Regions from separate parts of the Mesocryomonas lacus genome, predicted to be linked through region 3. Evidence: predicted binding sites of a transcription regulator. Region 3 holds the regulator's gene; each other region holds the start of a gene.

The links. Region 3 encodes LexA, which represses DNA repair genes until DNA is damaged. Its sites were predicted from a motif close to TGTTCNNNNTGTGTTCNG; they were not measured.
Region 1: the regulator LexA is predicted to act here: its motif matches at 4,153-4,170, upstream of dnaE (DNA polymerase III subunit alpha).
Region 2: the regulator LexA is predicted to act here: its motif matches at 3,607-3,624, upstream of ACZLZQ_RS01670 (putative DNA modification/repair radical SAM protein).
Region 4: the regulator LexA is predicted to act here: its motif matches at 2,134-2,151, upstream of recA (recombinase RecA).

What each region holds. Positions count from the first base shown of each region.
Region 1 is NZ_JBUZWF020000004.1:221,450-229,444, reverse strand. It holds gene ACZLZQ_RS15300 (DNA polymerase IV) at 1-439, shown strand, start outside; gene dnaE (DNA polymerase III subunit alpha) at 470-3,955, opposite strand; gene ACZLZQ_RS15290 (ABC transporter ATP-binding protein) at 4,310-5,020, opposite strand; gene ACZLZQ_RS15285 (lipoprotein-releasing ABC transporter permease subunit) at 5,017-6,282, opposite strand; gene proS (proline--tRNA ligase) at 6,321-7,643, opposite strand.
Region 2 is NZ_JBUZWF020000001.1:375,608-383,602, reverse strand. It holds gene ACZLZQ_RS01685 (translocation/assembly module TamB domain-containing protein) at 1-658, opposite strand, end outside; gene ACZLZQ_RS01680 (autotransporter assembly complex protein TamA) at 661-2,655, opposite strand; gene ACZLZQ_RS01675 (BA14K family protein) at 2,955-3,428, opposite strand; gene ACZLZQ_RS01670 (putative DNA modification/repair radical SAM protein) at 3,638-4,879, shown strand; gene ACZLZQ_RS01665 (UdgX family uracil-DNA binding protein) at 5,123-6,604, shown strand; gene ACZLZQ_RS01660 (hypothetical protein) at 6,644-6,790, opposite strand; gene ACZLZQ_RS01655 (glycerate kinase type-2 family protein) at 6,990-7,995, shown strand, end outside.
Region 3 is NZ_JBUZWF020000004.1:526,394-534,388, reverse strand. It holds gene gltA (citrate synthase) at 1-93, opposite strand, end outside; gene gltX (glutamate--tRNA ligase) at 251-1,666, opposite strand; gene ACZLZQ_RS16725 (ComEC/Rec2 family competence protein) at 1,788-4,301, shown strand; gene lexA (transcriptional repressor LexA) at 4,554-5,243, opposite strand; gene ACZLZQ_RS16715 (molybdopterin molybdotransferase MoeA) at 5,348-6,562, opposite strand; gene moaC (cyclic pyranopterin monophosphate synthase MoaC) at 6,550-7,023, opposite strand; gene trpC (indole-3-glycerol phosphate synthase TrpC) at 7,020-7,850, opposite strand; gene trpD (anthranilate phosphoribosyltransferase) at 7,847-7,995, opposite strand, start outside.
Region 4 is NZ_JBUZWF020000003.1:852,741-860,735, reverse strand. It holds gene alaS (alanine--tRNA ligase) at 1-660, opposite strand, end outside; gene recA (recombinase RecA) at 1,007-2,074, opposite strand; gene cckA (cell cycle histidine kinase CckA) at 2,396-4,897, opposite strand; gene ACZLZQ_RS13675 (hypothetical protein) at 5,307-7,601, shown strand; gene dksA (RNA polymerase-binding protein DksA) at 7,736-7,995, opposite strand, start outside.

The sequences.
Region 1 (7,995 bases), 300 kb from region 3:
GAAGGTCGCGCGGCGCTTGAAGGCGACCGACATGGCGGCGCAGACGATCGTGCTGAAGCTGAAGACGGCCGACTTCAAGACGCGCACGCGCAGCCGCAAGCTCGCCGACCCGACGCGTCTGGCAGACCGGATTTTCGAGGCCGGACGACAGCTGATCGAAAGGGAACTCGACGGCACGCGCTTCCGTCTGATCGGCATCGGATGCAACGACTTTGCCGAGGCGGCCCTAGCCGATCCCGCTGATCTGGTCGATCCGCTGGCGGAAAAGCGCGCCAAGGCCGAAGGCGCCTTCGATCGCCTCCGTGCCAAGTTCGGCCTCGCGGCGATCGAGACCGGCTATACGTTCAGGGCGAAGCCTGTCGACGCGCCGGAGACGTCGCTCCGGGTTCTCGAGGACGAAAAAGGCCAGGCTGCACAGAGGCCGCCGACCAAACGCTAAGAGATTGAGTCCACCGCCTCAGATTCTGAATCAGGCGAGTTCGACGTCGAGAACACCAGGCGCCGCTTTGATCGCGCTCGCCATCTGCGGCGAGACCCGGTAGCGGCCGGGCAGAGCGATCTCGATCTCCCGTTCGCCGCCTGCCCGAATCAGCACCACCGAAACTTCGGAATCGCCACCGGATTGCAACTGGCTTCGGAACGCCTTCATTGGCCCGGCATCGCGCATGAAGACCCGCAGCGACTTCTGCATGCGGACCGCCTCGTCCTCCAGCGACTGCACGCTCTGCGCCCGCAGCGAAATGCCTTCCGGCCTCTCTTCCGCACCGACCATCAGGATCACCGAGGCGCCGGGCTCGAGGAAGTCGCGAAACTGCACGAGCGCCTCGGTAAACAGCACGACCTCGTACTGGCCGCTCGGATCCGACAAGGCGACGATGCCGATCTTGCCACCGCTCTTGGTCTTGCGCTCCTGCCGCGAGGTGACTGTGCCCGCGAGCTTGCCGGCGGCGGCACCGCGGCGCACGCTCGCCACGACCTCCGCATGGGTCTGCACCCTCAGCCGCTTCAGCGTTTCCTTGTACTCATCGAGCGGATGGGCGGAGAGGTAGAAGCCGATCGCCTGGAACTCGCGCATGAGTTTTTCGGTCGACGTCCACAGGGCCGCATCGTTCAGCCGCAGCCGCTCGGGATCGCCGCCCGCCGCCGCGCCGAACATGTCGTTCTGTCCCGAAATGCGCGCCTCGTGCAGGCGCAACGCATAGCCTGAGAGCAGTTCCAGGTTGGCTGTCAGCCGCGCCCGGTCGTGCCCGAAGAGATCGAGCGCACCGGCGGCGACGAGGCTTTCCAGCGTCCGCTTGTTCACGACCTTCGGGTCGATCCGCGCGCAGAAATCCTCAAGGCTCTTGTAGGGCCCGCCTTGCTTGCGGCGTTCGACGATATGCTCGACCGCCTGCTCGCCGACGCCCTTGATGGCGGCGAGCGAGTAGAAGATGCGGCCGTCCTCGACCTCGAAGGCCTTGTGCGAGGTCTGGACCGACGGCGGCACGACCTCGATGCCAAGGCGCATGGCGTCCAGCCGGAAATCGTTCAGCTTCTCGGTATTGCCAATGTCGAGCGTCATCGACGCCGCGAGGAACTCGGTCGCGTAGTTGGCCTTCAGGTAGGCCGTCTGGTAGGCGACCAGCGCATAGGCGGCGGCATGGCTCTTGTTGAAGCCGTAGTCCGCGAACTTCGCCAGAAGGTCGAAGATCATGTTCGACTGTGGCTTGGTCAGCCCGTTCTTGACCGCGCCCTCCACGAAGCGCACCCGCTGCTGGTCCATCTCGGCACGAATCTTCTTGCCCATCGCGCGGCGCAGAAGATCGGCCTCGCCGAGCGAGTAGCCGGACAGGATCTGCGCGATCTGCATCACCTGTTCCTGGTAGATGATGACGCCCTGCGTCTCCTTCAGCACCACCTCGATCATCGGGTGGATGAAGTCAGCCTCCTCCTCGCCGTGCTTACGGGCGTTGTAGGTCGGGATGTTCTCCATCGGGCCCGGCCGATACAGCGCGACCAGCGCGATGATGTCCTCGAACTGGTCGGGCCGCATGCCGATCAGTGCCTTGCGCATGCCGACCGATTCGACCTGGAACACGCCGACGGTCTCGCCCCGTGTCAGCATGTCGAAGGTGAGCTTGTCGTCGAGCGGCAGGCTGCCGAGATCGATGGCGACGTCGCGCCGCGCGATGAGGTCGACTGCCGTTTTCAGCGTGGTCAGCGTCTTTAGGCCGAGGAAGTCGAACTTCACCAAGCCGGCCTGCTCGACCCATTTCATGTTGTACTGCGTCACCGGCATGTCGGAGCGCGGATCGCGGTACATCGGGACGAGCTTCGACAGCGGACGGTCGCCGATGACGATGCCGGCGGCATGCGTCGAGGCGTGGCGGTAGAGGCCTTCAAGCTTCAGCGCGATGGTGATCAGCCGGTCAACGATCTCCTCCTTCTCGCGCTCTTCCTGCAGCCGGGGCTCCTCGATCAGCGCCTGGGCCAGCGTGACCGGATTGGCCGGGTTGGCCGGCACCATCTTGCAGAGCTTGTCGACGTGGCCATACGACATTTCGAGCACGCGGCCGACGTCGCGCAGGCAAGCGCGGGCCTGCAGCGTTCCAAAAGTGATGATCTGCCCGACCTGCTCGCGGCCGTATTTATCCTGAACGTAGCGGATCACCTCGCCGCGACGGTCCTGGCAGAAGTCGATGTCGAAGTCGGGCATCGAGACGCGGTCGGGGTTCAGGAAGCGCTCGAAGAGCAGCGAGAACCGCAGCGGATCGAGATCGGTGATGGTCAGCGAATAGGCGACGAGCGAGCCGGCGCCAGAACCACGGCCGGGTCCGACGGGGATGCCTTGCGCCTTTGCCCACTTGATGAAGTCGGCAACGATCAGGAAGTAGCCGGGAAACTTCATCCGCTCGATGACGCCGAGCTCGAAGGCGAGCCGGTCGCGGTAGACTTCGGCGGTCTGCCCGGGACAAGGACCGTGCGCCGCGAGTCGGGCCTCAAGCCCCTCCTCCGCCTGACGGCGGAGTTCCAAAATTTCGGCCTCCTCGGCCTCCGCCGCGTCGACGTCGGCACCGGCGAAGCGCGGCAGGATCGGCTTGCGGGTCCGTGGCCGGAACGAGCAGCGGCGGGCGATCTCGAGGGTGTTCTCGAGCGCTTCCGGCAGGTCGGCGAACAGGACCGCCATCTCCGCCTGGCTCTTCAGGCAGTGGTCGCGCGTCATCCTGCGGCGATCCTCGTGGCTGACCAGCCGGTTGCTCGCCACCGCCATCAGCGCGTCATGCGCGTCGAAATCCTCGGGCGAGGCAAAATACGGCTCGTTGGTCGCCACCAGCGGCAATTCGAGATCGTAGGCGAGCGCCACCATCTCGCTCTCGATGCGGCGTCCACGGCCGGCATGGCGCTGGAGTTCGACGTAGAGGTTGCCCGGATAGATTGCGCAGAGGCTTTCCAGACGCTCACGCGCCACCTGCCCCCGGCCCGCCTGGATCGCCGCGCCCACCGGACCGAGCGATCCGCCGGTGAGGACGATCAGCCCCTCCGACCGCGCCTGCAGCCAGTCGAGGCGAATGTGCGGACGGACGTTTCCATCGTGTTCGAGGTAGGCGAGCGAAACCAGTTCGACGAGGTTCTCGTAGCCGCGCTCGGTGGCGGCGATGAAGACCATGGCCGCGTGAGCCGCAAGGGTCGCCCGCTCGCGGTGCGAGTTTCCGGCTTCCGGGTCCGCGTCGTCGAAGTCGACGTCGAGCTGACAGCCGACGATCGGCTGGATCCCCGCCTTCGCTGCCTTCTCGGAGAATTCGAGCGCGCCGAAGAGGTTGTTGGTGTCGGCAATGCCGACGGCGGGCATGCCGTCGGCCTTGGCGTATTTGACGATCTGCTCGATCCGCAGCGCGCCCTCGAGCAAGGAGAAGGCGCTATGGCTGCGCAGGTGGACGAATTTGAGGGTCGATGGTCCGCTGGTGTTCTCGCCCATGTTCTTCTCCCGGTCCGTCGGTCGGCACCTTCGTCTCCCCGCACCGGCCTGTCGAGGGCGGTGCAGGGCCTATCAACAGACGAAGGATCAGATCGAATTGAGGATCAGGGAGAAGCTGGCGATGAAGAGGGCGATGGCAGCAAGCGAGGCGAGGTCTTTGGCGAAAAGCAGCATCGGAATGTTCCCTACTTGTTCTATGTTCTCTTTTTGTTCCTTTGTGGCCGCTGAGTCAAGCCGTGTTGGTCCGTCCGGTAGCTGACGGGCCTCGACATGCGAGACATGGTTAAGGACGCAACGACGCGTCCGCCGAATCTGTCCAGCGGACGCGTCCTCGCGACTGTAAAGAGGGGCGGACTAGAAGCGGTGCGCGTCGTCGAGCACGAAGGGCACGATCTTGCCGCCCTCCAGGGTGATCGCCCGGTCCATGCGGGCGGCCAGCATATGGTTGTGCGTGGCGATGAGGGCAGCGACGCCCGACTGGCGCACGAGCGCCGTCAGCGCGTCGAAGACGTAGCCGGCGGTGGTCGGGTCGAGATTGCCGGTCGGCTCGTCGGCCAAGAGCACATAAGGGCTGTTGGCGACCGCACGGGCGATGGCGACGCGTTGCTGCTCACCGCCGGACATCTCGGCCGGACGATGGCTGGCCCGTGCGCCGACGCGCATGTAGTCGAGCAGCTGCTGCGCCCGCTCGGCCGCTTCCTTGTGCCCGAGGCCGCAGATCAGCTGCGGCAGCATGACGTTCTCCAACGCCGAGAACTCCGGCAGGAGGTGGTGGAACTGGTAGACGAAGCCGATCGACTGGCGCCGCATCTGGGTGCGTCGCTGGTCGCCGAGGCTGCCGCAAGCCTCCCCGTTGATGAAGACCTCGCCCTCGGTCGGACGCTCGAGCAGGCCGGCAATGTGCAGAAGCGTCGACTTGCCGGCGCCGGACGGCGCGACGAGCGCCACCATCTCGCCCGGCTGGATCTCGAAGTCGGCGGCGTCGAGGATGACGAGCTTCTCTTCGCCCTGGGCGTAGTGGCGGCTCACCTTGTCGAGGCGGAGGGAATGCGGCTGTTCGGTCATTCGTAGCGCAGTGCCTCGACGGGATCGAGTGTCGACGCCTTCCAGGATGGGAAGATCGTCGCGAGGAAGGAGAGCCCGAGCGCCATGGCGGTGACCAGCACCACCTCGCTGACGTCGATCTCCGCCGGAAGCCGGCTGAGGAAGTAGAACTCGGGATCGAACAGGCTGCGGCCTGAGACCCAAGAGAAGAACTGCCGGATGTTCTCGATGTTGAGGCAGAAGACCACGCCGAGGAACAGGCCAGCGAGCGTTCCCGACACGCCGATCGACGCGCCGGTGATGAAGAACACCCGCATCACCGAGCCCCGCGTCGCCCCCATGGTACGGAGAATAGCGATGTCGCGGCCCTTGTCCTTCACCAGCATGAAAAGGCCGGAGATGATGTTGAGTGCCGCCACCAGCACGATCAGCGTCAGGATAATGAACATGACGTTGCGCTCGACCTGCAGGGCCGAGAAGAAGGACTGGTTGTCCTGCTGCCAGGTGGTCGTGTAGTTCGGCCGCCCGGCCACCTGCTCGACCGGCCCTTGCAGATTGCGCACGTCGTCCGGGTCGGAGGCGAAGATCTCGATCGACTGCGCCTGTCCCTCGACGTTGAAGAACAGCTGGGATTCTGGGAACGGCATATAGACATAGGCCGCATCGAAATCGGACAGGCCGATCTCAAAGATCGCCACCACCGGATAGGCCTTGACGCGCGGCACGGTGCCGAGCGGCGTCGTGTCGCCGTCCGGCGAGATCAGCGTGATCTGGTCGCCGAGGTTGAGGCCGAGCGTCTGCGCCAGGCGGCTGCCAATGGCGACGCCGCCGCTGGCGTCGAAATTGCCGATGGTGCCGAGAATGACGTTGTTCGCCACCGGCCCGAGCTTCATCAGATCGTCGCCGCGCACGCCCTTGACCAGCGCGAAGGACCGCGCCGCCCCGCTGCCGCTAACCAGCGCCTGGCCTTGCACCAGCGGCATGGCGTTCGTGACGCCCGCCACCTTCGCGATGCGGTCAGTGACCTCCGCGAAGTCGTTGAGTGGCGTATCGATCGGCCGCATAATGACGTGGCCGTTGACGCCAAGAATGCGTGTCAGCAACTCCGTGCGAAAGCCGTTCATCACCGACATCACGATGATCAGCGCCGCGACACCGAGGAGGATGCCGATGAAGGAGAATCCGGCGATGACCGAGACGCCGGCATCCTTGCGCCGCGAGCGGAGATAGCGTCCGGCGATCATCCATTCGAACCGGGCGAAGGGTTTCGTCGCCCCGATCATCGGCGCCGGGCCCTTCACCTCGGTCTCCGCCAAGGCGCTCACGCGGCGATACGGGCGAGGACGTCGGCGAGCGGCAAGGCGAAGCGCTCCCCGGTGGCGCGGATCTTGATCTCCGCCTCTCCGGCCTTGGCACCGCGCGGGCCCACGATCACCTGGATCGGCAGACCGATGAGGTCCATCGTCGCGAACTTCGCGCCGGCCCGCGTGTCCTCGTCGTCGAGGAGGACGTCGTAACCGGCGGCGCCGAGATCGCGGTAGAGATCCTCGCAGGCCTTGTCGCAGTCGGCGTCGCCCGGCTTCATGTTGATCACGCCGACATCGAACGGCGCAACGCCCTTCGGCCAGATGATGCCGGCCTCGTCATGGCTGGCCTCGATGACTGCCGCAACAAGACGGCTCGGGCCAATACCATAGGAGCCCATGAAGACGGGCGTGTCTTTGCCGTCCGGGCCGGTCACCAGCGCCTTCATCGGCTCGGAATACTTGGTGCCGAAGTGGAAGATGTGGCCGACCTCGATCCCACGCGCCTCGACGCGGTCCGCCTCCGGCACGGCCTCGAAGGCCGCCGCGTCGTGCATGTCTTCGGTCGCGGCGTAAGGCGTCGTCCAGGCCTCGACGACTGCGGCAAGCCCGGCGGCATCGTCGAAATCCACCCCGTCGCCCGGCGGCGCAAGGTCGAGATAGTCGCGGTGCAGGAAGACGCCGCTCTCGCCGGTCGCGGCGAGGATCAGGAACTCGTGGCTGAGCTCGCCGCCGATCGGGCCGGTATCGGCGCGCATCGGGATCGCCTTGACGCCCAGCCGCTCGAAGGTGCGGAGGTACGCGACGAACATCCGGTCATAGGCTGTCTTCGCCTTGTCGTAGTCGACGTCGAAGGAATAGGCGTCCTTCATCAGGAACTCGCGCCCGCGCATCACGCCGAACCGCGGCCGCACCTCGTCGCGGAACTTCCACTGGATGTGGTAGAGGTTGAGCGGCAGGTCCTTGTAGGACCGCACATACGAGCGGAAGATGTCGGTGATCATCTCTTCGTTCGTCGGACCGTAGAGCAGATCCTTCTTCTGCCGATCCTCGATCCGCAGCATCTCCTTGCCGTAGTCGTCATAGCGACCGCTCTCGCGCCAGAGATCGGCTGACTGGATCGTCGGCATCAGCATCTCGACGGCGCCCGAACGATCCTGCTCCTCGCGCACGATCTGGCAGATCTTGTCGAGCACGCGCTTGCCAAGCGGCAGCCAGGAGTAGATCCCGGCGGTCTGCTGGCGGATCATGCCGGCCCGCAACATCAGCCGGTGCGAGACGATCTCAGCCTCTTTCGGGGTTTCCTTGAGGATCGGCAGGAAGTAACGCGACATGCGCATGCTGGGACCGCACTTTCCGAATGTGACGAGGACTGCCTCGTGCTGCCGTGATGGGGCTGGAACAAGGCGACAGGGGAAAACTTCTGGATGTCGGACGGTGCCAACCGGAATCAGCGTCCCCATTTCGCCCCGGCCACCCGTTTCTTAAACGGTTCTTAACCCGCCACTGACCGCTTGAAAAGCCACGGCAACCTTGCACAAGGAAGAGGCGGAAGAAGCTTAATCAGACGCCAGCTGTGTATATCATCCGTCATAAAACTGAAATTTATCGTGACAAGCGCTTTTTAGGCCGCTAACGTCAGGTCATAAAAGGACGTCGGAAAGACGCTCTAAACACGGTCCAGTCTCGGGA
Region 2 (7,995 bases), on a different contig from region 3:
GGGTCGCGACCAGGCCGCCGGCGGGCTCGCTGGCATTCACCTTCACGGCCAGGCGGTTATCGGCCGGCGCGAAGGCGACGTTCGCCGCGATCGTGCCGGGTTGGTCGAGCCGCTCGATGTCGATATTGGCCTCGACATTAGTCGGGTCGTTCTCGAGCTTCAGGCGGGCATTGGCCGAGAGGCGCGCGCGCGTGCCGGCGATTGCCTCGCCGAGGATGATCTCCTGAATGGCGATCTTCTGGATGTCGGCGGTGATGTTCGGAAGGCCGGAGGACGGCTCGGCATTCGGATCGGCAGGGGCGCTTTCGGGCAGCCGCTCGAGGACGATCTGGCCGGCGGTCAGCGCCTCGACGTCGATGCGCGAGCGCACGACGGCGAGCGGCGACCAGTCCATCGCCAGATCCTTGGCGGTGAGGAACACGCCCTTCGGGTCCGAGACGGTGACGCTGTCGATCCTGAGATTGCCGGTCAAGGCGCCGCTGAGGCCGGTGATCTCGACCTTCATCGTGTCGGTCGAGATAAGGTTCTGGATCTGGTTGGCCAGGAATTGCTGGGCCGATGCCGGGCGCACGGAAGCCTGCGCGACAAGGACGGTCAACAGCGCGACGGCACCAAGGCGGGCGAAGGCGGCGAAACGGGAAATGGGAAGAAGCCTCATCGTCAAAACGCCTGTCCGATGCCGGCATAGATCTGGTAGCTGGCGTCGCGCGAGCTCGGATCGAGCGGGATGCCGACATCGACCCGGATCGGTCCGAAGCCGGTGAGATAGCGGGCGCCGACGCCGACGCCGATCTTCATCTCGCCGAAATCCGGCACGAGGTCGTTTGAGACGACGCCCGCATCGACGAAGGGGACGAGCTGGATCTTCTCGGTGATCCCGATACGCACCTCGGCCGATGCCTCGAACAGCGACAGGCCGCCGGTCGGCGTGTCGTTGAAGCTGTTGTCGCCGCCCGGCCGGTCGACGTCCGGGAAGAATGGGCCGATCGTCTGGAACTGGTAGCCGCGGACCGAGCCGCCGCCGCCGGCATAGAAGCGGCGATCATTCGGGATGTCCTGGAGGTCGGCACCGAAGATCGTGCCATAGGCGACGCGGCCGGCGAGGACGAAGCGGTCGCTTTGCGTCAGCGAGAGATAGGTCGAGGCATCGGCGCGCGTCTTCACGAAGGGGGTGCCCTCGTTGATCTCGTAGGACGGCTCGGCCATCAGCTTGGCGAAGAAGCCCGAGGTCGGGTTCAGTTTGTCGTCTCGGCCGTCATAGGTGTAGGTGATCGGCAGCGAGGCGATGATGAAGCTGGCATCGCCGAGATAATCGGTGATGTCCTCGTATTCGCCGCGGATCCGCGCCTCGATCGTCTGCGTCTTCGACAGCTTGTACTGGACGCCAGACGTCGCGGCGAAGGACTGGCGGTCATAGGCGAGCGGGTGCTCCGTCACCGCCTCGACCGAGCCGATATAGACCGAGTCCGGTCCGAGCACGCCCGGCTTCTTGAACACGGCCGCGAGCTTGTAGTCGAACTCGTCGGTCTGACGGACGGTGTCGTCCAGCGCCGATGCGCCGATGCGCGACACCGCGGCGTCGATGCGCAGGCTCTCGGCACGGCCGAACAGGTTGCGGTGGCCCCAGTAGCCGGAGACGCCAGCGCCCTCGGTGTTGGAATAGGTCGCGCCGACGCCGTAATAGCGGAACTTGCGCTCGCCGACCTCGACCTGCACCGGCAGCGTGCCGTCCGCAGCCTGCCCGCGGCCTTCCTTGACGGTGACGCTGGAGAAGACGTCGAGCCCGAGCAGCCGGTCGCGCGCATCCGCCATGTCCTGCGGCGAGAAGATCTTCCCCTTCTCGATGCCGGTCATGTAGGCGATGAAGCCGGGGTCGACGTCCTTGTTGCCGTCGACATAGAGGTCGCCGAAAGGCACCGGGGCGCCCGGCGAGATCGCCAGCCGGTAGTCGAGCTTGCCGGTCGCGCTGTCGGCGACGACGTCGCGGTCGGTGACCGCGACGAAAGGCCGGCCCTCGTTGCGCAGCGCCTCCAGCACCTTGGCTTCTTGCGAGAGGATCCGTGTCGATGCGGCGGACGAGCCGCCGGCAAGGTCGAAGCTCGCCGGATCGATCGGGACGCCGTTGGCGGTGATGTCGACCTTGCCGAGGGTGAAGGCCTGGCCGGGATCGACCATGATGGCGACCGGCACGGGCCGCGAGGTGTCGAACTCGGCGTCGGGCGCGAGGTCGTCGATGTTCTTGCCCTCGATCAGGACGGTGACGACGCCATCATAGCGGCCGTTCTCGTAGAGCGAGGCGACGAGGCGCTTGCGGTCGTTCTTCGCCTTGGCGAGGAGGCCAAGCGAGCCGGAGACCGGCTGGTCGACGTCGGCGACGAGCGTCGAGGCGGTATCGAGTTCGTCCTTCAGCCCCTCGACATCCGGCATCACGCCGAGCGTGACGGTATAGCGGATGGGGTCGACGATCCCCTCGACGGCCTTGTCCTTCTTGCTCTCGAAGATCGTGATCCCGAAGATCTCCAGCGCCTGTGCAGGCGCTACCGAGAAGGGGGCCGCCATGCCGGCACAGCCGAGTGCGAGGGCCAGCGCCCGCGGTGCACGACGGCCGGCAGCGGAGAGCTTTCGCGAGGGAAAAGGCAGCTTCGGAAAGATCAAACGCACCTCGGACCTGTCACCGTCAACGCGCTTCGGGGAAGGCGACCGATGGCACCAGGCCGCGCCGATCCCCCGATGACGCCGGGTCTAACAAGCCGATAAAACATTAAATAACAACACATCTCGCTGGCGTGAGACTGACCATCACGTGATCCCGGCCATTCTGTAGCCGCATGTTGTGTGGCAGTCACAGCGGTGGACGGGAGAGGCGGCACGCCTTAGCGCCCCGTACCTTCCACGCGAAAATGCCCGGTTCGAGACCGAACCGGGCGCCCATTAAATGAACAGTTGCTCAGCCCTTACAGCCGGCACTGGTGGGCACGGCCGTCATTGCCGATGAAGGTGTTCGAGCGGGCGTCATAGGTACGGTAGCGGGCCGCGCAGGCGTCGATCCGGTTGTAGCCGCCGCGATAGACCGGCGCCGGACGGTAGGCGCGGTTCACCGGGCCCTCGTTGACGATGTAACCGCCACGGCCGTAGTAGCCGTTGTCATAGGCGCGCGGAGCAGCAAGCGCCCCGCCGATCAGAGCGCCGACGCCGAGGCCAACGGCGCCCGCTGCCAGCGCGTCGCCGTGCCCACGGTGATGGTAGCGGCGACCGCCGTCATAACCGCGGTAATAGCGGCGTCCGCCATCGTAATAACCGCGACGGCCGCCGTCGTAGTAGCCGCGGTGATGGCGATAGTAGCCGTCCGCCGACGCCGGAGTCGCCGTTGCAAGAGTGCCGGTCACCAGCATCGCGACCGTGCCGAGCGCTGCGAAGAAGGTCTTCATGGCTTGCCTCAGAGTTGTAGGAGCGGACAGGGCCGCAAGAAAAGCGAGATAGAATTCAATGCGCACGGCGGCACCAAGGTTCCGTTGGGACCGGCAGCGCTGCTTAAGTGTCCCGCAAACCGACGTCACCGCTCCTGTTGTCTTTGAAATGCCGGACTCGCACGCAGAAGTCACTGGTACGAACGAAGCGGGAACGCTACATCCCTGCTATGGCTGCACCGACCCTTATGCAAAAACTCGCGATCCTCAGCGATGCCGCAAAATACGATGCGTCCTGCGCGTCGAGCGGCACCACCAAGCGCGACAGCGCCAAGTCCGGCGGCATCGGATCGACCGAAGGGCATGGCATCTGCCACGCCTACGCCCCGGACGGCCGCTGCATTTCGCTGCTCAAGATTCTGATGACGAACTTCTGCGTCTATGACTGCATCTACTGCGTCAACCGCTCGTCCTCGAATGTCGCGCGGGCTCGCTTCAGCGTCGATGAAGTCGTAAAACTGACGATGGAGTTCTACAAGCGCAACTACATCGAGGGTCTCTTCCTCTCCTCCGGCATCATCAAGAACTCCGACCACACCATGGAGCAGATGGTGGAGATCGCCCGCAAGCTGCGGATGGTCGAGAATTTCGCCGGCTACATCCACCTCAAGACCATCCCGGACGCAGCGCCCCACCTGATCGAACAGGCAGGCCTCTTCGCCGACCGGCTGTCGATCAACATCGAGCTGCCGACCGACCTCTCGCTCTCGGCGCTGGCGCCGGAAAAGGACGCGCGCGACATCCGCCGCTCGATGGGGCACCTGCGCGCCAAGATCGAGGAGCACAAGGGCGAGAAGAAGGACCGTGCCAAGCCGAAGAAGTTCTCGCCGTCCGGCCAGTCGACGCAGATGATCATCGGCGCCGACGCCTCTGACGACAACGACGTCCTGTCGCGCTCGGAGAACCTCTACGGCTCCTACCAGCTGAAGCGCGTCTACTACTCCGCCTTCTCGCCGATCCCCGATGCGTCGAGCCGCCTGCCACTGGCGCGCCCGCCGCTGATCCGCGAGCACCGGCTCTACCAGGCCGACTGGCTGATGCGCTTCTACGGCTTCGAGCGCGCGGAGATCGTGTCGGGCGGCGAGGGCGGCATGCTGGATCTCGCTATCGATCCGAAGCTCGCCTGGGCGCTGAAGCACCGCGCGCGCTTCCCGGTGAACGTCAACCGCGCGGACCGCGAGATGCTGCTGCGGGTGCCGGGGCTTGGGACGAAGGCGGTCGCCCGCATTCTGACGACGCGGCGGCACCGGACGCTGCGGCTCGACGACGTCGCCAAGCTCTGCCAGTCGATCACCAAGGCGCGGCCGTTCATCGAGGCGCTGGACTGGACGCCGGGCGGCCTCACTGACAGCGCCGGCTTGCGGGCGACCATGGCGCCGAAGCCGAAGGCGGAGCAGCTGTCGCTGTTCTAAGAGGGTTGGGGTGGTCATCGTTGCCGCGGTTTACCCCCCTCTGCCCTGCCGGGCATCTCCCCCGCAAGGGGGGAGATCAGCTAGTCGCGAAGGCCGCAGCTGCCGATCTCCCCGCCCGAGGGGAGATGGCCGGCAGGCCAGAGGGGGGCAAGCCGCCGCAACGTTTGAGGCCATCCGCCGCTCCAATCCACTCCCCATGCAACCGCCGCCGTTCCCAGCGCTTGTGCGCAAAAGGAGCCGCCCATGTTCCACGCCCGCCTCGACCATCCCGCCGATTTCGACGGCTGGCGCAGTGCCGCCCGCACCGCGGTGGAACTCGGCATCGCCCCGCCCGAGATGAGCTTTACCGTCGGCGACGACGCGCCGGGCCTCTTTGCCGAGCCCCTGCCGCCGCGGCCGACAGGCGCCAAGGCGATCACCGTCTCGAAGGCGTTTCCGGACCTCGCGGGCAAGATCGTCTGCCACGCCGATCCCGCCCGCTTCGACCTCGCCTACCGCCTCCTCTGGCGGTTGCAGACGGAAAAGAAGCTGCTGGAGATCTCCTCCGACGCCGACGTGCTCGCGGCGACCGAGATGGAGAAGGCGGTCCGCCGCGACAGCCACAAGATGAAGGCCTTCGTGCGGTTTCGCGAGATCGAGGTGGGGTCCGACTCCGACACGCCCACAAAACACTACATCGCCTGGTTCGAGCCCTTCCACCACGTCGTCGAGCGCACCGCGCCTTTCTTTGCCCGGCGCTTCGCCGGCATGGTCTGGTCGATTTTGACGCCGCTGCGCTCGGTGCACTGGGACGGCACGGCGCTCGCCTTCGCCCCCGGCGCTTCCATCGCCGACCGGCCGGCGGACGACGACATGGAGGCGCTGTGGCTGACCTACTACGCCTCGATCTTCAACCCGGCGCGGCTGAAGGTGAAGGCGATGCAGTCGGAGATGCCGAAGAAGTACTGGCACAACCTCCCCGAGGCCGTGCTCATCGAGCCGTTGATCCAGGGCGCCGACGCCGCCGCCCGCCGCATGCTGGAAACCGCGCCGACGCTGCCGAGTTTACGCCACGCAAAACAGGCGGAGCGTGACGAGATGGCCCGGCAGGAGACGGTGGTGCAGCGACTAGGCAACCAGCCGCAGACGATTGATGTGGCGCGGGCCGAGGCCCAGCACTGCAAGGCTTGCCCGCTCTGGGAGCCGGCGACGCAGACGGTGTTCGGCAAGGGGCCGGACAATGCGCCGGTGATCTTCGTCGGCGAGCAGCCGGGCGACCAGGAGGATCTGGCGGGCGAGCCCTTCATCGGCCCGGCCGGCAAGGTGTTCGACGCCGCCCTCGCCGAGGCCGGCATCGACCGCGGTCAAGCCTACGTGACCAATGCCGTGAAGCATTTCAAGTTCACCCCGCGCGGCAAGCGGCGGATCCACCAGAAGCCGAACATGGGCGAGGTAAAGGCTTGCCGATTCTGGCTGGAGCTCGAGCGCGACCTCGTGCGGCCGAAACTGATCGTGGCGCTCGGCGCGACCGCCGCAGCCTCGGTGCTCGGCAAGACGGTCACCATCCGCGACACGCGCTCACGGCTGATCGACCTCGACGAGAACACCAAGCTTCTCGTCACCGTGCACCCCGCCTATATCCTGCGGCTGCCCGACCCTGAGGCGCAGGCGCGGGAGACCGAGCTGTTCAACGCCGACATGGCGCGGGTACGGGACTACGTGCCGGAAATCGCGCTCGCGGCCTAGGGCATCCGCGGGTCGCCTTTCGCACCAGAATCGGCGCCGTCAGGCGATGCTCACCGCGCGCAACGCGAAGACGAGGAAGCCGATGAGCGCGATGGCGAGGCACACCATGCCGCCGATCAGCAGCACCTTGCGCTGCCAGGACTGGGGGGCGATTGGGGTCTCGTCGCGAATGACAGGGCGGGGCAATCGGATCTCCTTCGGGGAATGACTGCATCTCATATAGGCCTGCACCATCGGTCGCACCCGGACAAACCGTCCCATCGCTAAACTCCGCCGGAGAGTTAGGGGTCGCGCGCCGCCGGTCCTTTCAGTATGCCGGGGCAGGGCAGGAACGACGCTGGGTCTGCGTAACACGGCAGAGAGCGGCGATAAGGGGATGGATGGCATGGACGGCAAAGGCAGCGAGCGGCGAGCCCTAGAGGAGATTTTCGCGGCGGTGGTGGCGGCTGCCCATCCCGGCGCCGTCCTGGCGGAGCATCTGCCGGAGCCGCCGACGGGCCGCGTGATCGTGCTCGGCGCTGGCAAGGCCGGCGCCAGCATGGCCGCCGCTGCCGTCCGCTTCTACCAGGCCAAGGGCCTCGGCGATGACCGCATCACCGGCATCGCGGTGGCGCGCGACGGCTATGGCTGCGACGCCGGGCCGGTCGACGTCGTCGAGGCCGGCCATCCCCTGCCGAACGCGGCGGGCCTTGCGGCGACGCGCCGCGTCCTCGACTTCGCGCGGAGCGCGGGTCCGGACGACCTCGTGCTGGCGCTGATCTCCGGCGGCGGCTCCGCCAACTGGCTGCTGCCGCGCGGCGACATCACGCTCGCCGACAAGCAAGCGGTGACGAAGGCCCTGCTGCGCAGCGGCGCGGGGATCACCGAGATCAACTGCGTGCGCAAGCATCTCTCCGAGATCAAGGGCGGGCGCCTGGCCGTCGCCTGCGGCGATGCGCGCCTCGTGACCCTCGCCATCTCCGACGTGCCGGGCGACGATCCGAGCGTCATCGCTTCCGGGCCGACCGTTCCGGACCCGACGACGCTGGCCGAGGCGCGCGAGATCGTCCGCCGCCGGGGTATCACTTTGCCGGAAAGCTGCTTGCGTGCGCTTGAAACTGACGCGAGCGAGACGCCGAAGCCCGGCGATGCCGCTTTCGACGGCCGGCCCTACACCATTGTAGCCACCCCGGCGACGGCGCTCGCCGCAGGCGTTGCCGCCGCCGAGGCGCTCGGCTATCGCGCGGTCATGCTCGGCGCCGATCTCGAGGGCGAGGCGCGCGAGGTCGCCCGGTCGCATGCCGCCTTGGCACTCGCGGCAAGGCGGGATGGCGAGCGGCTGGCGATTCTCTCGGGCGGCGAGCTGACGGTGACGATCGCCGGCGAGGGACGCGGCGGCCCGAACCAGGAAT
Region 3 (7,995 bases):
GATGTCGACGACATCCGGACCGATCGTGCCGCTCCGGACCTCGAGGCTCGCGTTTTTCTCACCCACTGCCATGGTCGCCGCGTGGTTCGTCATGCGTATCCCCTTCTTCGTGAGCCGACGGGACGAGATCGCTTTTGCAGCGCACAGGTCCCTGGCGAAAACTTGCGTACTCCAAAGCGGAGACGCGAACAAGTTGCGTATCAAACTGACATGTTGCGCCGCACTCTAACGCCAAGTGGCGCGGAGTTCATCACCTGGCCTGGTCGCCCAGCCGCGCGAGCGACTCGTCGCGGCCGAGAACCGCGAGCACGTCGAACACGCCCGGGGAGGTCGTGCGGCCGGTGAGGGCGGCACGCAAGGGCTGCGCCGCCTTGCCGAGCTTCAACCCGGTCTCCTCGGCGTAAAGGCGTACCGCCTCCTCCAGCGGCGCGACGGACCAGTCGGTGACGGCGGAAAGTCGCGGCAGGAGCGCGGCCACGACGTCACGGCCGCCATCGCGCAGGATCGCCTCGGCCTTCTCCTCCATCGGCAACGGCCGATCGGCGAAGAGATAGGCCGTCGAATCGGTGAGTTCGACGAGGTTTTTCGCGCGTTCCTTGAGGCCCGGCATGGCGGCGAGGAGGAGCGCATGGGTCTCGGCGTCCGGGCGGCGCTTCAGAATGTCGCCGTTCGGCAGGTAGTCGCGCTCGACCATCAGGAGGTCGGCCAGCTCCGCGTCACCCGCGGCCCGGACATAGGTGCCGCTGATAGCGTTCAGCTTGGCGAAGTCGAAGCGCGCCGCACCCTTGTTGATGTCGGGAATGTCGAACCAGGAGACCATCTCGGCCTCCGTCATGATCTCGGTGTCGCCATGGCTCCAGCCGAGGCGGACGAGATAGTTCTTCAGTGCTTGCGGCATGTAGCCGAGCGCGCGGTAGGCATCGACGCCGAGCGCGCCGTGGCGCTTTGACAGTTTTGCGCCGTCCTCGCCGTGGATCAGCGGGATATGCGCCATGACAGGCACGTCCCAGCCCATCGCCTGATAGATCAGCGTCTGGCGCCCGGCATTGGTCAGGTGGTCGTCGCCGCGGATGATGTGGGTGACGCCCATGTCGTGGTCGTCGACGACGACGGCATGCATGTAGGTCGGCGAGCCGTCGGAGCGCAGCAGCACGAAATCGTCGAGATCGCGGTTGGGGAAGCGGACCTCGCCTTGCACCTGGTCGTGCACGACGGTCTCGCCCTCCTGCGGGGCCTTCAGCCGGATCACCGGCTTGACGCCCTCGGGGGCCTCGGACGGGTCGCGGTCGCGCCAGCGGCCGTCATAGCGGGGCGGCTGCTTGTTGGCGCGGGCGGTCTCGCGCATCTCCTCGAGCTCGGCCTGGCTGGCATAGCAGCGGTAGGCCTTGCCGGCGGCGAGGAGTTGTTCGGCGACCTCGCGGTGGCGGGCGGCGCGCTCGAACTGCGAGACCGGCGGCTCGTCGGCGTCGAGGCCGAGCCAGGAGAGGCCCTCGATGATCGCGACGACGGCGGCCTCGGTCGAGCGCTCGCGGTCTGTGTCCTCGATGCGCAGCAGCATCTTGCCGCCCATGCGCCGGGCATAGAGCCAGTTGAACAGCGCGGTGCGGGCGCCGCCGATGTGCAGATAGCCGGTCGGCGAGGGCGCGAAACGGGTGACGACGGTCATGGCGGTTCCAGTGCGGCAAATGGGTGCGGACGCACGATCTTTGCGGTCGGCTTTTCCGTGGGGCTGTGTAGCATAGGCCGGGAGAGAGACAAGGCAGGGCCCGGTCGCTTCGGAGGCAAGCATGGCCATCGCCGACGCAGCAGAGCCGAGGGCTGGCGGGCGACGCCGGAGAGGCCTGTGGCGCCGGCTCCTCGGCCTGACAGGAGATGCCCGGTCAGGCAAAGGCATCGCGCTCGGCAGCCGTCTGAGGAACACAGGTGCCCGCGTCGTCGCTTGGATGATCCGGCAGCGCGAGATCGAGGCGGAGGCGCGCAGCGGCTTCTTCCTGGTGCCGGGCGGGATGATGCTCGGCATCGCTCTGTTCTACGCCGCAGGGTGGCGACCGCCGATCCCCGTCGCGGTTGCTGCTTGCCTGCCGCTGCTCCTCGGCGCGGTGATGCTCGGCCCGCGCAAGGCGACGGGCGCGGCGTGCCTGCTGGCGGGTTTCGTCGCCGCGGGCTTCGGCTTGTCCGGCTATGAGCTGGCGCGGACGAAAACCGTTCTCTTCTCAGGCGAGGCGACGGTGCGGATCGTCGGCCGTGTCGAGGGACGCGAGCTGGACGAGCGGGGGCGGCTGCGCTACCGCGTGGCCATCGAGACCACCGAGCGGCCGGTGCTGTCGCGCCCGCCGGGGATCGCCGAGATTCTCGTTTCCAGCCGGCACACGCCGATCCCCGTCGGCGGCCGCTATGCCGGGCTGGTGCGGCTGCGGGCGCCGTCCGGCCCCGCCTTTCCCGGCGGCTACGACTTCAGTTTCGGCAACTACTTCGACGGCGTCGGCGCCAACGGATTTGCCTTGGGGCCGCCGGATCCGCCGGGAGCCGGCGCAAGCCCGACGGGGAAAGCCGCCGGCGAACGTATCCTGGCGCTGCGGCTGTCGATGAGCGAGCGCATCCGCAGCGTCATCGGCGGACCGGCGGGGACGGTAGCGGCGGCGCTCATCACCGGCGACCGGGCCGGCATTCCCGACGAGATCGAGCTCTGGCTGCGCACCACCGGCCTGTCGCACGTGCTGTCGATCTCCGGCCTGCACATGGCGCTGGTCGCGGGGTTTGCGATGTTCCTCGTGCGCGCCGGCCTCGCGGCGATTCCGGGCGTCGCGCTGCGCTGGCCGATCAAGAAGTTTGCGGCGGTGGCGGCGCTCGGTGCCGTCACTTTCTACATCCTCCTGTCCGGGCGGAACGTCGCGGCGGACCGCTCCTACCTCATGCTGGCGATCATGCTGGTGGCGATCCTCGTCGACCGGGCGGCGATCACGCTGCGCAGCGTGGCTCTCGCGGCGATCGTCGTCCTTTCGATGACGCCGCACGCGCTGGTGACGGCAAGCTTCCAGATGTCGTTCGGCGCGACGGCCTCGCTCGTCGGCGTCTACGGCCATGTCGCGCGGGCACGGGCGCGGCGACAGGTGGACGCGCCGCCGGCGGGTCGGGCGAGGCGGCTCGTGGTGTTCCTGATCGGGCTCGGCGCCTCGTCGCTCATCGCCGGCACCGCGACGGGCCCGTTCGCGTCCTATCATTTCCAGCGGATGGCGCCTTTCGGCCTGTTCGCCAATCTTCTGGCGCTGCCGCTGTTCTCGGTGTGGATCATGCCACTGGCGCTCTGCGCGGTCGTCGCCATGCCTTTCGGCCTGGATGCTGTGTTCCTGATCCTGATGGGGCAGGGATTGAAACTCGTCTTCGGCATTGCCCACTTCCTGCACGACCATCTGCCGGACACGCCGACCGGGCTGCTGACCCCGGAAGGACTGGTGCTGCTGTCGCTGGCGCTGCTGCTGGCCTGCTTCCTCGCCAGCGGCCTGCGTTGGCTGGCCTTGCCGGTGGCCGCGCTCGGGCTCGTACTGGCGCCGGCGACAGGGCCGCGGCCCGAACTCCTGGTGTTCGAAGACGGACGCGAGCTGGCGCTGATCGGGGCGGGGTACGTGCTGATGCCGTTGCGGCCGAAGCCGAACGCGTTCGTGCTGACGCAGTGGCAGAGGGCTTTTCCGGACGGCGCTCAGCCGCTGGACACAGGCGTGCCATCGCGCGCCGGCGTGCGACCGGACGCCGGTGTGCCACCAGACCCGAGTGCGGCGGGATTTCGCTGCGAAGCTTTAGAGCCAGAGGGTGGTGTCGCGACCAAGAGATCCTCGCCCTCGGCTGCCGTCCCTCAACTCTTACGGTCGACGCCGCCGCTCACTGGCGAGCCCGCAGCGCCTGTCATCGACGGAAAGTCGTTGACGCCGGCAGTACCGGCCGTCCCGGCGAAGCGGGCGTCCCGGCCGATGCGGATCTGCCGGGCGACGACGCGGAGCGGGCTGAGGGTGGTCTGGACCGACGATTATCGCCAGATCGGTACGGCTTGCGACAGCGCGGACGTCGCCATCGTCGCACGGGCGGCGCGGCGCGAGGCGTGCCGCTCGGGCGCCGTGCTGGTGACGCTGCGCACGCTGCGGCGGACCGGTTCGCTCGCCATCTCCCGCTCTGCTGCAACGGGCCACGCCGAGATCTCCGCCTCGATCGCGCCGGTGCCGGAGCCGTGGCAAGTGCAGCGGCTGGCACCTTGGCCGGAGACCTGGCGGCGGGCGGTTGAGAGTACGCCGGAGAAGCCGCGGCCGTGATGCGGGGCGTTGGGATGCAAGGTTAGGCGTTCGCGGGCGGCCCCCTCATCGGCCTGCCGGCCACTTCTCCCCGGAGGGGCGAAGAAGGCGGTTTTGAGCGTGGCGGCAGGGGTGCTGCCGGCGTCGGATGCTCGCGGGGCCGACTAGATTCTTCTCCCCTGTGGGGAGAAGGTCGCGGCAGCGGGATGAGGGGGGCGGCGCGGGGCTTGTGGGTGGGCCCCCGCAACGCCGCTAACCGCCCCCCAGCCCGCCTCAGTATTTGCGGATCAGGCCGACGAGCTTGCCCTGGACCTTGATGCGCTCGGAGCCGAAGCTGCGGGTCTCGTAGGCGGGGTTGGCGGCCTCGAGCGAGATGGTGTCGCCGCGGCGGCGGAAGCGCTTGAGGGTCGCCTCCTCGTCGTCGACGAGGGCCACCACGATCTCGCCGCCTTGCGCGGTGTCGCCCCGGCGGATGACAACGGTATCGCCGTCGAGGATGCCGGCCTCGATCATCGAATCGCCCTTTACCTCCAGCGCGTAATGCTCGCCGCCGCCCAGCATGTCCGGCGGCACGAAGATCTGGCTGCCGCTCTGCTGGATGGCCGAGATCGGCACGCCGGCGGCGATGCGGCCCATCAGCGGGATGCCGACCGGTTCGCTGTCGTTGGCGGCCGGGCGAATGCGCTTGGGCAAAGGCTCGACGGACGTCTCCGCGATGGGCTCGCGGCGGGGCGCGACGGGCTCGGCGTCGGCGCTTTTTGCCTTGGCCGGCGCGACCGAGTCCGGCAGCTTCAGGACTTCCAGTGCCCGGGCGCGGTTCGGCAGACGGCGGATGAAGCCGCGCTCTTCCAGCGCGGTAATCAGTCGGTGGATGCCGGACTTGGAGCGGAGATCCAGCGCATCCTTCATCTCGTCGAAGGACGGCGGCACGCCCAGTTCCTGCAATCTCCCATGGATGAACATCAGGAGATCGTGCTGCTTGCGCGTCAGCATTTCCGGCGATCCTTGTTAAAACAAAACCTGAACAAAGCTATCTGTTCTAGTTGTGTTCTGCAAGAGCCGGAAGCTTAGTCGAGCGCGATGTAGCGGCAGGAATCGCCGGATTTGGCCGCTGGCGCATGGGGTTCTCGCAAGAGGAGAACATTGGCCCGGGCATAGACCGAGAGGAGCGACGAATCCTGGCGCCCGAAAGGCGTGACGATCGGCACGACCGCCTGCGATTCGCCAAGCGTCGCCCGGATGAAGTCGGCGCGCTGGTCGTTCGCCGGCATGTCGGCACCGAGGATGGCCTCGCGGTAGAGCGGGCTGGCCGGGGCGCCGGTAAGGGCATGAACGAGGGGCTTCAGGAACAAGGTCGCGGCGACCATCGAGGAGGCGGGGTTGCCGGGAAGGCCGATGAGCCGGGTGCGGCCGATGCGACCGGCCATCAGCGGCTTGCCCGGCCGCATGGCGACCTTCCAGAAATCGAGCGCGACGCCGCGGGCGGCGAAGACCTTGCCGACGAGGTCGTGGTCGCCGACCGAGGCGCCGCCGATGGTGACGAAGATGTCGACGGCGTCGGTGACGGCGCGGTCGAGGAGGGCGCCGATCTCGGCCTCGTCGTCGCGGGCGATGCCGTAGTCAAGCGCCTCGCCGCCGGCGGCCTCGACCATGGCGGCGACCCCGAAAGTATTGGAGGCGACGATCTGCGAGGGGCCGACCGGCTCGCCGGGCATGACCAGCTCGTCGCCGGTGGCAAGGATCGCGATGCGCGGACGGCGCAGCACGGTGAGCCGCGGATGGCCGCCGCTCGCCGCCAGGGCGATCGTGCCGGCGCCAAAACGCGTGTTCGCCTTGATGAGCGTGTCACCCTTCGAGAAGTCGGCGCCGGCCTTGCGGATGTGGCGGCCGCGCATGGCTGGCTCCAGCGGCAGCATGGTGGTGACTGTGGGCCGCTCGGCGTTCTCCTGGATGAGGATCGCATTGGCCCCGTCCGGCACCGGCGCGCCGGTGAAGATCCGGACGGTCTCGCCCGGAGCAACGCTGCCCTCGAAGGCGCGCCCGGCGGCGGATTCGCCGATGACCGTCAGCGGCTGGAAAGGGCCGGCCGTATCGTCGGCGCGCACGGCGTAGCCGTCCATGGCGGAGGCGTCAAAGTCGGGCTGGGTGCGCAGAGCGGGCAAGTCGGCGGCAAGGATGCGGCCGCGCGCAGCGCGCAGCGGCACGGTCTCGGTCTCCTTCACCGCGACGGCGTCCTGCATCAGCGCGGCGAAGGCGTCGGCGACGGAAATCATGCCGACCAGTCACCGGAGCGGCCGCCGGATTTGGCAAGCACCCGGATCGCGGAGATCTGCATGCCGCGATCGACCGCCTTGGCCATGTCGTAGATGGTGAGGCAAGCGACGCTGACGGCGGTCAGCGCTTCCATCTCGACGCCGGTCTTGCCGCTGAGGCGGACCGTCGCGGTGACGCGCAGGCCCGGCAATGCGGGCTCGGCGGCGATGTCGACGGCGATCTTCTCCAGCATCAAGGGATGGCAGAGCGGGATGAGGTCGGCGGTCTTCTTGGCCGCCATGATGCCGGCAAGCCGCGCGACGGCGATGACGTCGCCCTTCTTGGCGCCGCCGGCCTCGATCAGCGCCAGCGTCTCGGGGAGCATCAGCACCAGGCCCTCGGCGCGGGCCTCGCGCACGGTCTCGGCCTTGTCGCCGACATCCACCATGGTGGCGGCGCCGGTGGCGTCGAGATGGGTGAGGGCGGTCATGCGGCAGTTCCTGCGTTCGCCGAAGTAAAGGAAGCGGGGCGGGCGAGCAGGGCGCGGGTCGCGGCCTCTACGTCCGCCTTTCGCATCAGGCTTTCGCCGACGAGGAAGGTGGCGATGCCGACGCGGCCGAGCCGGGCGCAGTCCGCCGGGGTGAAGATCCCGCTCTCGCCGACGAGGATGCGATCGTCCGGCACGAGGGCCGACAGCCGCTCGGCGGTGGAGATGTCGGTCTCGAAGGTCCGGAGATTGCGGTTGTTGACGCCGAGGAGCGGCGAGCGGAGTTTCAGCGCGCGCTCGGTTTCTGCCTCGTCGTGCACCTCGACCAGCACGTCCATGCCGAGGTCCATCGCCACCGCCTCGAGCTCGGCGGCGCAGCTGTCGTCGATCGCGGCCATGATGAGGAGGATCGCGTCGCCACCCCAGGCGCGGGCTTCGAACACCTGGTAGGGGTCGAACATGAAATCCTTGCGCAGCGCCGGCAGAGAGCAGGCGGCGCGGCCCTCGGTGAGGAAGCTCGGCTGGCCCTGGAAGGACGGCGCGTCGGTGAGGATGCTGAGGCAAGCGGCGCCGCCGCGCTCGTAGGCACATGCGAGAGCTGGCGGATCGAAATCGGCGCGGATGAGGCCTTTCGACGGGCTGGCCTTCTTGATCTCGGCGATGAGGGCGACGTCGCCCGCCGCGTGCTTGCGGCGGATCGCCTGCGTGAAGCCGCGCACCGAGTCGGCGGCGCGGGCATGAGCCTCCATCTCGGCCAGTGGCAGGCGCGCCTTGGCGGCGGCGATTTCTTGGCGCTTGTAGGTCTCGATCGCCTTCAGGATGTCGGTCATGCCGGTTCTCCGATGCGCTGGGTGACGCCGATCAGCCGGTCGAGCGCCGCGCGGGCCTTTCCGGTATCGACCGAAAGGCGGGCGGCGACAAGGCCTTCGGCAAGGTCTGCGGCATGGCCGGACATGACCAGCGCGCCGGCGGCGT
Region 4 (7,995 bases), on a different contig from region 3:
CAGCGCCACCCGCTCGCTCGGCGAAATCTGCTCGAACTGCATGAAGACGAGGTTCCAGATCTCGATGAACCGGTCGCCGTCCTCGTCCGCGCTGCCGGGCGGGCCGCCCCAGATGTGGTCGCCATGGTCGTAGAAGATTTCCGAGCAGGGACCGCAAGGGCCGGTCTCGCCCATCGACCAGAAATTGTCGGAGGTCGCGATGCGGATGATGCGATCGTCGGACAGCCCGGCAATGCGCTTCCAAAGCGAGGCCGCCTCCTCGTCGTCGTGGTAGACGGTGACGAGCAGCTTGTCCTTGGCGAGCGCGAACTCCTTGGTCAGCAGCGTCCAGGCGAACTCGATCGCGTTCTCTTTGAAATAATCGCCGAAGGAGAAGTTGCCGAGCATCTCGAAGAAGGTGTGGTGGCGCGCGGTGTAGCCGACATTGTCGAGATCATTGTGCTTGCCGCCGGCGCGCACGCATTTCTGCGAGGTGGTCGCGCGGCTGTAGGGGCGCTGCTCGACACCGGTAAAGACGTTCTTGAACTGCACCATGCCGGCATTGGTGAACATCAAGGTCGGATCGTTGCGCGGCACCAGCGGCGATGACGCGACCTTCTCGTGGCCATTCCTTGCGAAATAGTCGAGGAACGCCGACCGGATTTCGTTCACGCCGCTCATGGAAACCTTCAATGCCTCAGCGCATCGGACCAGCCGGGTGCTGACCGGTCGGTCTTTCAGCGAGTTTCACGGTACCCGTGCCCCGCGCACCACGCCGGGACAGGCAGGCACGCGCGAGCGTCGGAAAGATGCCGGGCGGACGGCCGCCTCGAGCAGCGCTTTGTAGCGGCGCCTCCAATCCCTGTCCATCGGGCAGTTGGGCCGGAAAGACCGGCCCGTCCGGCGAGCGGCGAGACGGGTGGCCCAGCGGCCGGACCGCCGAACGGTACGACAGAGCCCGCCTGAAACGACGAAGGGCGCCCGATGCCATGCATGGGACGCCCTTCGAAATCAGAACCCGCCCGGATCAAGCGTCGGCGTCATCCTTGCCGTCGTCGAGCAGCTGCTCGGCGATGAGGCCGGCATTCTGGCGGATCGAGGTCTCGATTTCGTCGGCGACGTCCGGATTCTCGCGCAGGAAGGTCTTGGCGTTCTCGCGGCCCTGGCCGAGGCGCTGGCTGTTGTAGGAGAACCAAGCGCCCGACTTCTCGACGATGCCCGCCTTGACGCCGAGATCGACGAGCTCGCCGGTCTTGGAAATGCCTTCGCCGTACATGATGTCGAACTCGATCTGCTTGAAGGGCGGCGCCAGCTTGTTCTTGACCACCTTCACGCGGGTCTGGTTGCCGGTGACCTCCTCGCGGTCCTTGATCGCGCCAATGCGGCGGATGTCGAGACGCACGGAGGCGTAGAACTTCAGCGCGTTGCCGCCCGTGGTGGTCTCGGGCGAACCGTACATCACGCCGATCTTCATGCGGATCTGGTTGATGAAAATCACCATGCACTTCGACCGCGATATCGAGCCGGTGAGCTTGCGCAGCGCCTGGCTCATCAGGCGGGCCTGCATGCCCGGCAGCGAATCGCCCATCTCGCCCTCGATTTCGGCACGCGGCGTCAGCGCCGCCACCGAATCGACGACCAGGACGTCGATGGCGCCCGAGCGCACCAGCGTGTCCACGATCTCCAGCGCCTGCTCACCGGTATCCGGCTGCGAGATCAGGAGGTTTTCGAGATCAACGCCGAGCTTGCGGGCATAGACTGGGTCGAGCGCATGCTCGGCATCGACGAAGGCGCAGATGCCGCCCTTCTTTTGGGCCTCGGCGATGGTGTGGAGGGCGAGCGTGGTCTTTCCCGAGCTTTCCGGCCCGTAGACCTCGACGATGCGGCCCTTCGGCAGCCCGCCGACGCCGAGCGCCATGTCGAGGCCGAGCGAGCCGGTGGAGATCGTCTCGATCTCGACGAGCTTCTCATTGGCGCCGAGCCGCATGATCGAGCCCTTGCCGAAGGCGCGTTCAATCTGCGACAGCGCCGCGTCGAGTGCTTTGTTCTTGTCCAACGATGGGTCCTCGACGAGCCGTAGTGCTTTCTGTGCCATGGGAGCCACCTTATTCCATGCGTTGAACATGCGCGCAATCGCGCTTTGCTGGAGAGAGACGTACGCGTTTTGTTCTCATTTGTCCAGCAGAAATCTCGATTTGTTCTCGTGGCTGGCACATCAACCGGGACGGTCCCCGCGAAGGAGCGGACGGTCGGTTCCGCTTCGCATCTCGCCCCCCGCCATGCGCAAACATGACCCGGCGACGCCGAAAAGGCCGCAATGCCGAGACGCTGGATTTACAGCACTTTAGCTCATCCTGCGGACTCTATTCGTGAGCCGTGGGAACGCGGATGAAGGCAGCGGGGACTGCCCGCCGCTCTATTCGTCGAGCATTTCCTTCACCGCGATCGCGAGGTCGCGCAGCGAGAACGGCTTGGCGAGGAAGCCAAACTTCGAGCCTTCCGGCAGGTTCTTGGCAAAGGCGTCCTCGGCATAGCCGGACACGAAGATGAACTTCATCTCCGGCCGAGTCTTGCGCATCTCGCGCAAGAGCGTCGGCCCGTCCATCTCCGGCATCACCACGTCGGAGACGACGAGGTCGATCTTGCCGCCGAGTTCCTCCATCACCTCCAGCGCCTCGACGCCGGAGGAGGCCTCGTGCACCTCGTAGCCCCGCATCTTCAGCGCCCGCACATTGCCGGCGCGCACGTGGTCCTCGTCCTCGACGAGAAGGATGGACGCGGTACCGGAGAGGTCGGCCTTCGGCGAGACTACCGTCGGCCCGGCCTCGATCTTCGCCATCGCCGCCTCTGAAGGCGTGTGCCGCGGCAGGAAGATGCTGAACGTCGTCCCCTTGCCCAGCACCGAGTCGACGAAGATGAAGCCGCCGGACTGCTTGACGATGCCGTAGACCATGGACAGGCCGAGGCCAGTGCCCTTGCCGATCTCCTTGGTGGTGAAGAACGGCTCGAAGATCCGCTCGGCGACCTCGTCCGGCATGCCCGATCCGGTGTCCGACACCTCGACGAGGACGAAGTCCCCCTCGTTCATCTCGCCGTAGCCGAGGCCCTTGAGCTCGGCCTCCGGCACGTTGCGGGTGGCGATGGTGATGGTGCCGCCCTCGACCATGGCGTCGCGGGCGTTCTGCACGAGGTTGGTGATCACCTGCTCGAACTGGCCGATGTCGGCCATCACCGGCCACAGGTCCCGCGCATGATGGCGCTCGAGCTTCACGAGGTCGCCGGAAATGCGCTTCAGGAGAAGGTGCATGTCGGCGATGACGTCGGTAAGGCTCAGCATCTTCGGCCGCATGGTCTGCCGGCGCGAATAGGCGAGCAGCTGGCGCACCAGCGAGGCCGCGCGGTTGGCGCTCTGCTTGATGAGCAGGAGATCCTGGAAGGACGGATCGCCGGTCCGGTGGTTCAGGAGCAGGAAGTCGACCGAGGCGGTGATGATGGTCAGCACATTGTTGAAATCGTGCGCGATGCCGCCGGCGAGATTGCCGATCGCCTGCATCTTCTGGCTCTTGGCAAACTGGTCCTCGAGCGCGCGCTGGTCGGTGATGTCGACGCCGTAGAGGATGGCCGAATCGCCAGTACCGTCGCTGACGTCGGCACTGACATAGAGCCGCACCGAGCGCGGGTTCTCGCCGGTCAGCTCGGCATCGACCGAGGGAATGCCGGCCTGGTTGCGGCTGGCGGCGGCGAGCGCGTGGCGCAGCGCCTCGCGGCTCTCGTCGCGCAAGCCCTCGGCAATGGCGACCGAGCCGCTGGCGGCGGCCTGGCCGAACATTTTCGCAAAGGCCGGGTTGGCGCGCACGACGAGACCCGTGTCGTTCAGCGCGGCGATCGCCATCGGCGAGGAGTTGAAGAAGCGGGTGAAGCGCACCTCCGCCGCCTCCAGCGCGTCGACCCCCTCGCCCTCGAGGCTGCGGTTGAGGACGATGGTGCGCGTCAGGCCGAGCGTCCCGTCGGCGCCACGGCCGGTCTTGCGCATCAGCCGCACCGGCAGCCGCTTGCCGTCGGCGCCGATGAGGTCGAGGTCTACGACGCTCGTCGCGTCCGCTTCCGCCGGCTCCGAGCCCATCAGCGCCAAGCCCTCGGCGGCGACGAAATCCTCGATCGAGCGGTTATAGGGGCGGAAGGCGGCGAGCTCGATGCCGAGCCAGTCGGCGAGCGTCGCGTTGATATAGGAGATGCGGCCCTTGCGGTCTGAGGCGAAAAAGCCCGCCGGCGCATGGTCGAGATAGTCGATGGCGTGCTGCAGGTCCTGGAAGAAGGTCTCCTGCTCGTCTCTCTCGGCGGTGATGTCGGCGATCTGCCAGGCGTGGGCGGCGCCCGCCGGACCGGTCATCGGCCGCACCGAGGCGCGGTACCAGCGCGGGCCAGCCTCGCCGCTACCATCGAGACTGCGCGACAGCCGGAACTCTTCCTGGCCGCTCTTGTCTTCGCGTGCGAGATTGGCCAGCCGGTAGATCGCCTCGGAAGCGTCGCGTTCGCGGGAGAGAAGACGCTCCAAGGTCTTCAGCTCGTCCGGGCCGGCCGCCCCGGTCGCCGTTCCATAGGCGCGGTTGGCGTAGATGATGCCGCCCTTGCGGTCGACGACGAGCGTGCCGATGCCCAGCGTATCGAGAAAATCCTGCGCGATCGTGCCTTCGCTGCCGCGCGCCGTGATGCCGACGAGGCCGAGGGCCGCGGCGAAGATCGTCGCGATGCCGATCATCGCCAGCACAGCAAACAGTGCCAGCAGCGCGATGCCGCCATAGCTGTGGCCGAACAGAGCAAGGCCCGCCGCGGTGAACAGCATGGCGCCGCCGAGAAGAAGAATCCGCCGCACAGCCCCCGCGCTGGCGCTGCGATCGACCAGGGGCTTCTCGGTCATACCTGCCGCTGGTCCGTTCATCACTCTACCCGTTTCCTGCCGCTTCCGGCCATGACGCCCGGCCCTGCGGCACCAAGCTCGCCGCCGGCGTGCCGCCATCGCCTTACTGCATCCTCGCACCGTCGTCGCCAGCGTGCCGCAATCGGCCTTGCCTTCGCTGGCGAATCCCTTGCGAACACATGCTTCTATCTATCCGACGCGACCCTTTACCGGAAGCCGCCGGCACCACGCGCCGCACCGGCCGGCGATTCCAGCGCCTGCCCAGCGCCATCCTTGCCGGCCGAGACTGGCGCGGTGCTGGACGCCGGGGCCGGCCGGACCACCGCACTGCACCCTTGAAAGGCCGAAAACCCTTGTCCTTGCGCCGCAATTCCGGTCTACCATGCCGCAAATGTTCCAGGAGTTTGGTATGCGTGAATGGGTTGTCGGCCTCGTCGGCGAAGGCATGGCGCCGATTGTGACGACGATCGTCGCCGCGGCGATCGTTATCCTTCTTCTGCTGATCGTCATATGGGTGGCGCGCAAGGCGCTCGGCGGCACGCTCGGCCCGCGCTCCAAGGGCCGCGGCCCGCGGCTGGCGGTGATGGACGTCGCGGTGGTCGACCAGAAGCGCAAGCTCGTGCTGGTGCGCCGCGACGAGATCGAGCATCTCCTCCTCATCGGCGGGCAGAACGACGTCGTCGTCGAGTCCAGCATTACGCGCATCCCGGCTGCCACCCGGCCCCAGCGGATGGAGCCGTCACTGCGGCCCGAGCCGGAAGCCGTCGAGCGCGCCGCAGCGCCCGCGACCTTGCCCGCCCCGCGCCCACAGCCGGCTGCGCCCCGCATTGCCGAAACGCCTGTCGTGCCGGTGCTGGCGACGCGCGCCGCCGTGCCCGGCCGACCGCAGTCCGCACAGGACCCGCGGCAGGAAAGCCGCACCGCGAGTCCCTTAACGCGTGCGGTCCCGCGGCCCCCGGTCGTCGCACCGGAGCCACCGGTCGACGTCCGCAGCCCCGCGCCCGTCGCCGATGACGCCGTCGGACCGGCCGAGCCGCGCCTGCCGCCTGAGGCCGCGAACCCGCCGGCTCCGCCTGTCGTCCCGGTGCAGCAGGCGTCCTTCGTCCAGCCGCCGCAGGCGGGGCCTGCCGCGCCGATACCGGCCGTCGCCGCCGTCAGCGCAGCCCGGCAGGACCCGATCCTCGCCACCGAACCGCAAGACGCTGCCCTCGCTGTGACGCCGCAGGCCGTGCGCCCGTCCGCGCCCGCGCCGCGGTCGCAGGAGACCCGCGCCCAAGAGGTCAGGCCGCAAGAGTCCAGGCAGCAGGAGGCAAGGCAGCAGGACACCAAGCAGGAGACGATGGGCGGCGCGCCGAGAGACCGCGCGCCTGCCGTCACACCGCCGGTGTCGGCGCCTACCATTACGCCGCCAGTGTCGGCGCCCGTCGCGAGCCGCACACCGGATATCTTCGCCTCGCCGTCCGATGCCAACGTCGCGGATGACACGGCCACCGGCGCAGTCGCACCGGCCCCCGTTGTAGAGGCACGCGTCGCCGTTCCCGTCAGGACGCCGCGCATCGAGCCGGAGCAACGCCCTTCGCCGCGCCAGCCGGTCAGCCAGAACGTGCCGCCAGCACCGCGGACGTCGATTCCGTCGCAGCGCGTCGAGCCCACCCTTGGCCAGGACGAGACGCCGGTGCCGCGTGTGTCGGTGAACGAGGCACCATCCCGCCGACCGACCGCCGCCTACGTGCCGCCGACACCGATGCAGCGCTCGATGGCGACGCCGACCTATCCGCCGAAACCTGCCGTCAGCAGCGAGCCGGCGGACGAGCCGGAGCGCAGGCCGGAGGAGAGCCAGCAGCAAGACGCGCCGAAAGTCAGCGCTGAAACAACAGCGGCGGCTCCGCCTGCGCCCGCTGCGGCCCCCGAAATCTTGCCGCCACCTTCGTTCGCCAGCCGCGTCACAAGCTCGCCGCTGATCGCCGCGGCCGAACGGCAGAAGGAAGCCATTCTGGCACGCGTCGCGGCGGCGTCCGAGCGGCGCCCGCCGGCGCCTCCGGCCGAGCCAGCCGAAGCGGCAAAGCCGGTCGAGCCGGTTCTGCCGCCTGTCGACACCGCCCCCAAGGCAACGCTAAACGCGCCCGCCGGGCCGAAGACGCCGGTTTCGGCGCCGCGCAGCGACCCGGAGGCAACCGAGCCGACGGCTCCGGCCGCAGAGGACTCGGATAAGCCGGCGCTCGCACCGGAGGTGCCGCGACCATTGTCGGTCCGCAGTTTTGCCACCGCGATCCAGTCGATGAAACCAAGCTATGAGCCAGCCCCCGTTTCGGTGAAGCCGGCCGCAGCGCCAGTCGAGGCCCGCCCGCTGCCAAGCTTCGCGCCGCCTACGCCGGCGCCGGCCGCTGCAAAGCCGGCTGCACCGATGGTGCCGGCCCCGTCCCGTGGCTATGACACCGACGATTCGGCCAGCCTTGAGGATTTCCTGTCGGCTGAGCTCGACTCGGACTTTGATCAGGTCAGTTGGAACGACGTGCCGAGTGCCGCCTCCGCGCCGGCGCCGGACGTGCGGATCGACCCGCCGGCCGCGGCGGCCCGCACGCCGGACGTGCGTCCCACGGCCGAAAAGACCGCCGAGGCGCCGCGGGCCCTCACGCTCGAGGAAGAGATGGAGCGGCTTCTCGGCGATTTCGACTTCGAGATTTCCGACCGCAAGACACGCTGACATCCTGCCGCGCGGCGCCGAACCATCGGCATCGCGCGGCGGAACAGCCGATGCATCGAAGACATGTGCCAGAAAATGAAAAGGGCTCCGCACTGCGGAGCCCTTTTTTCATTCTGGGACCTGAAGGCAGGCCTTCACTCGTCGCGATAGACCTTCTCGCGCCGTTCGTGGCGTTCCTGCGCTTCGAGCGACATGGTGGCGATCGGCCGTGCATCGAGACGCTTCAGGCTGATCGGCTCACCGGTCTCCTCGCAATATCCGTAGGTCCCCTCCTCGATCCGCTCGAGCGCCGAGTCGATCTTCGAGATCAGCTTGCGCTGGCGGTCGCGGGCCCGCAACTCGATGGAGCGGTCGGTTTCGGACGAGGCACGGTCGGCGAGATCGGCAAGGTTCG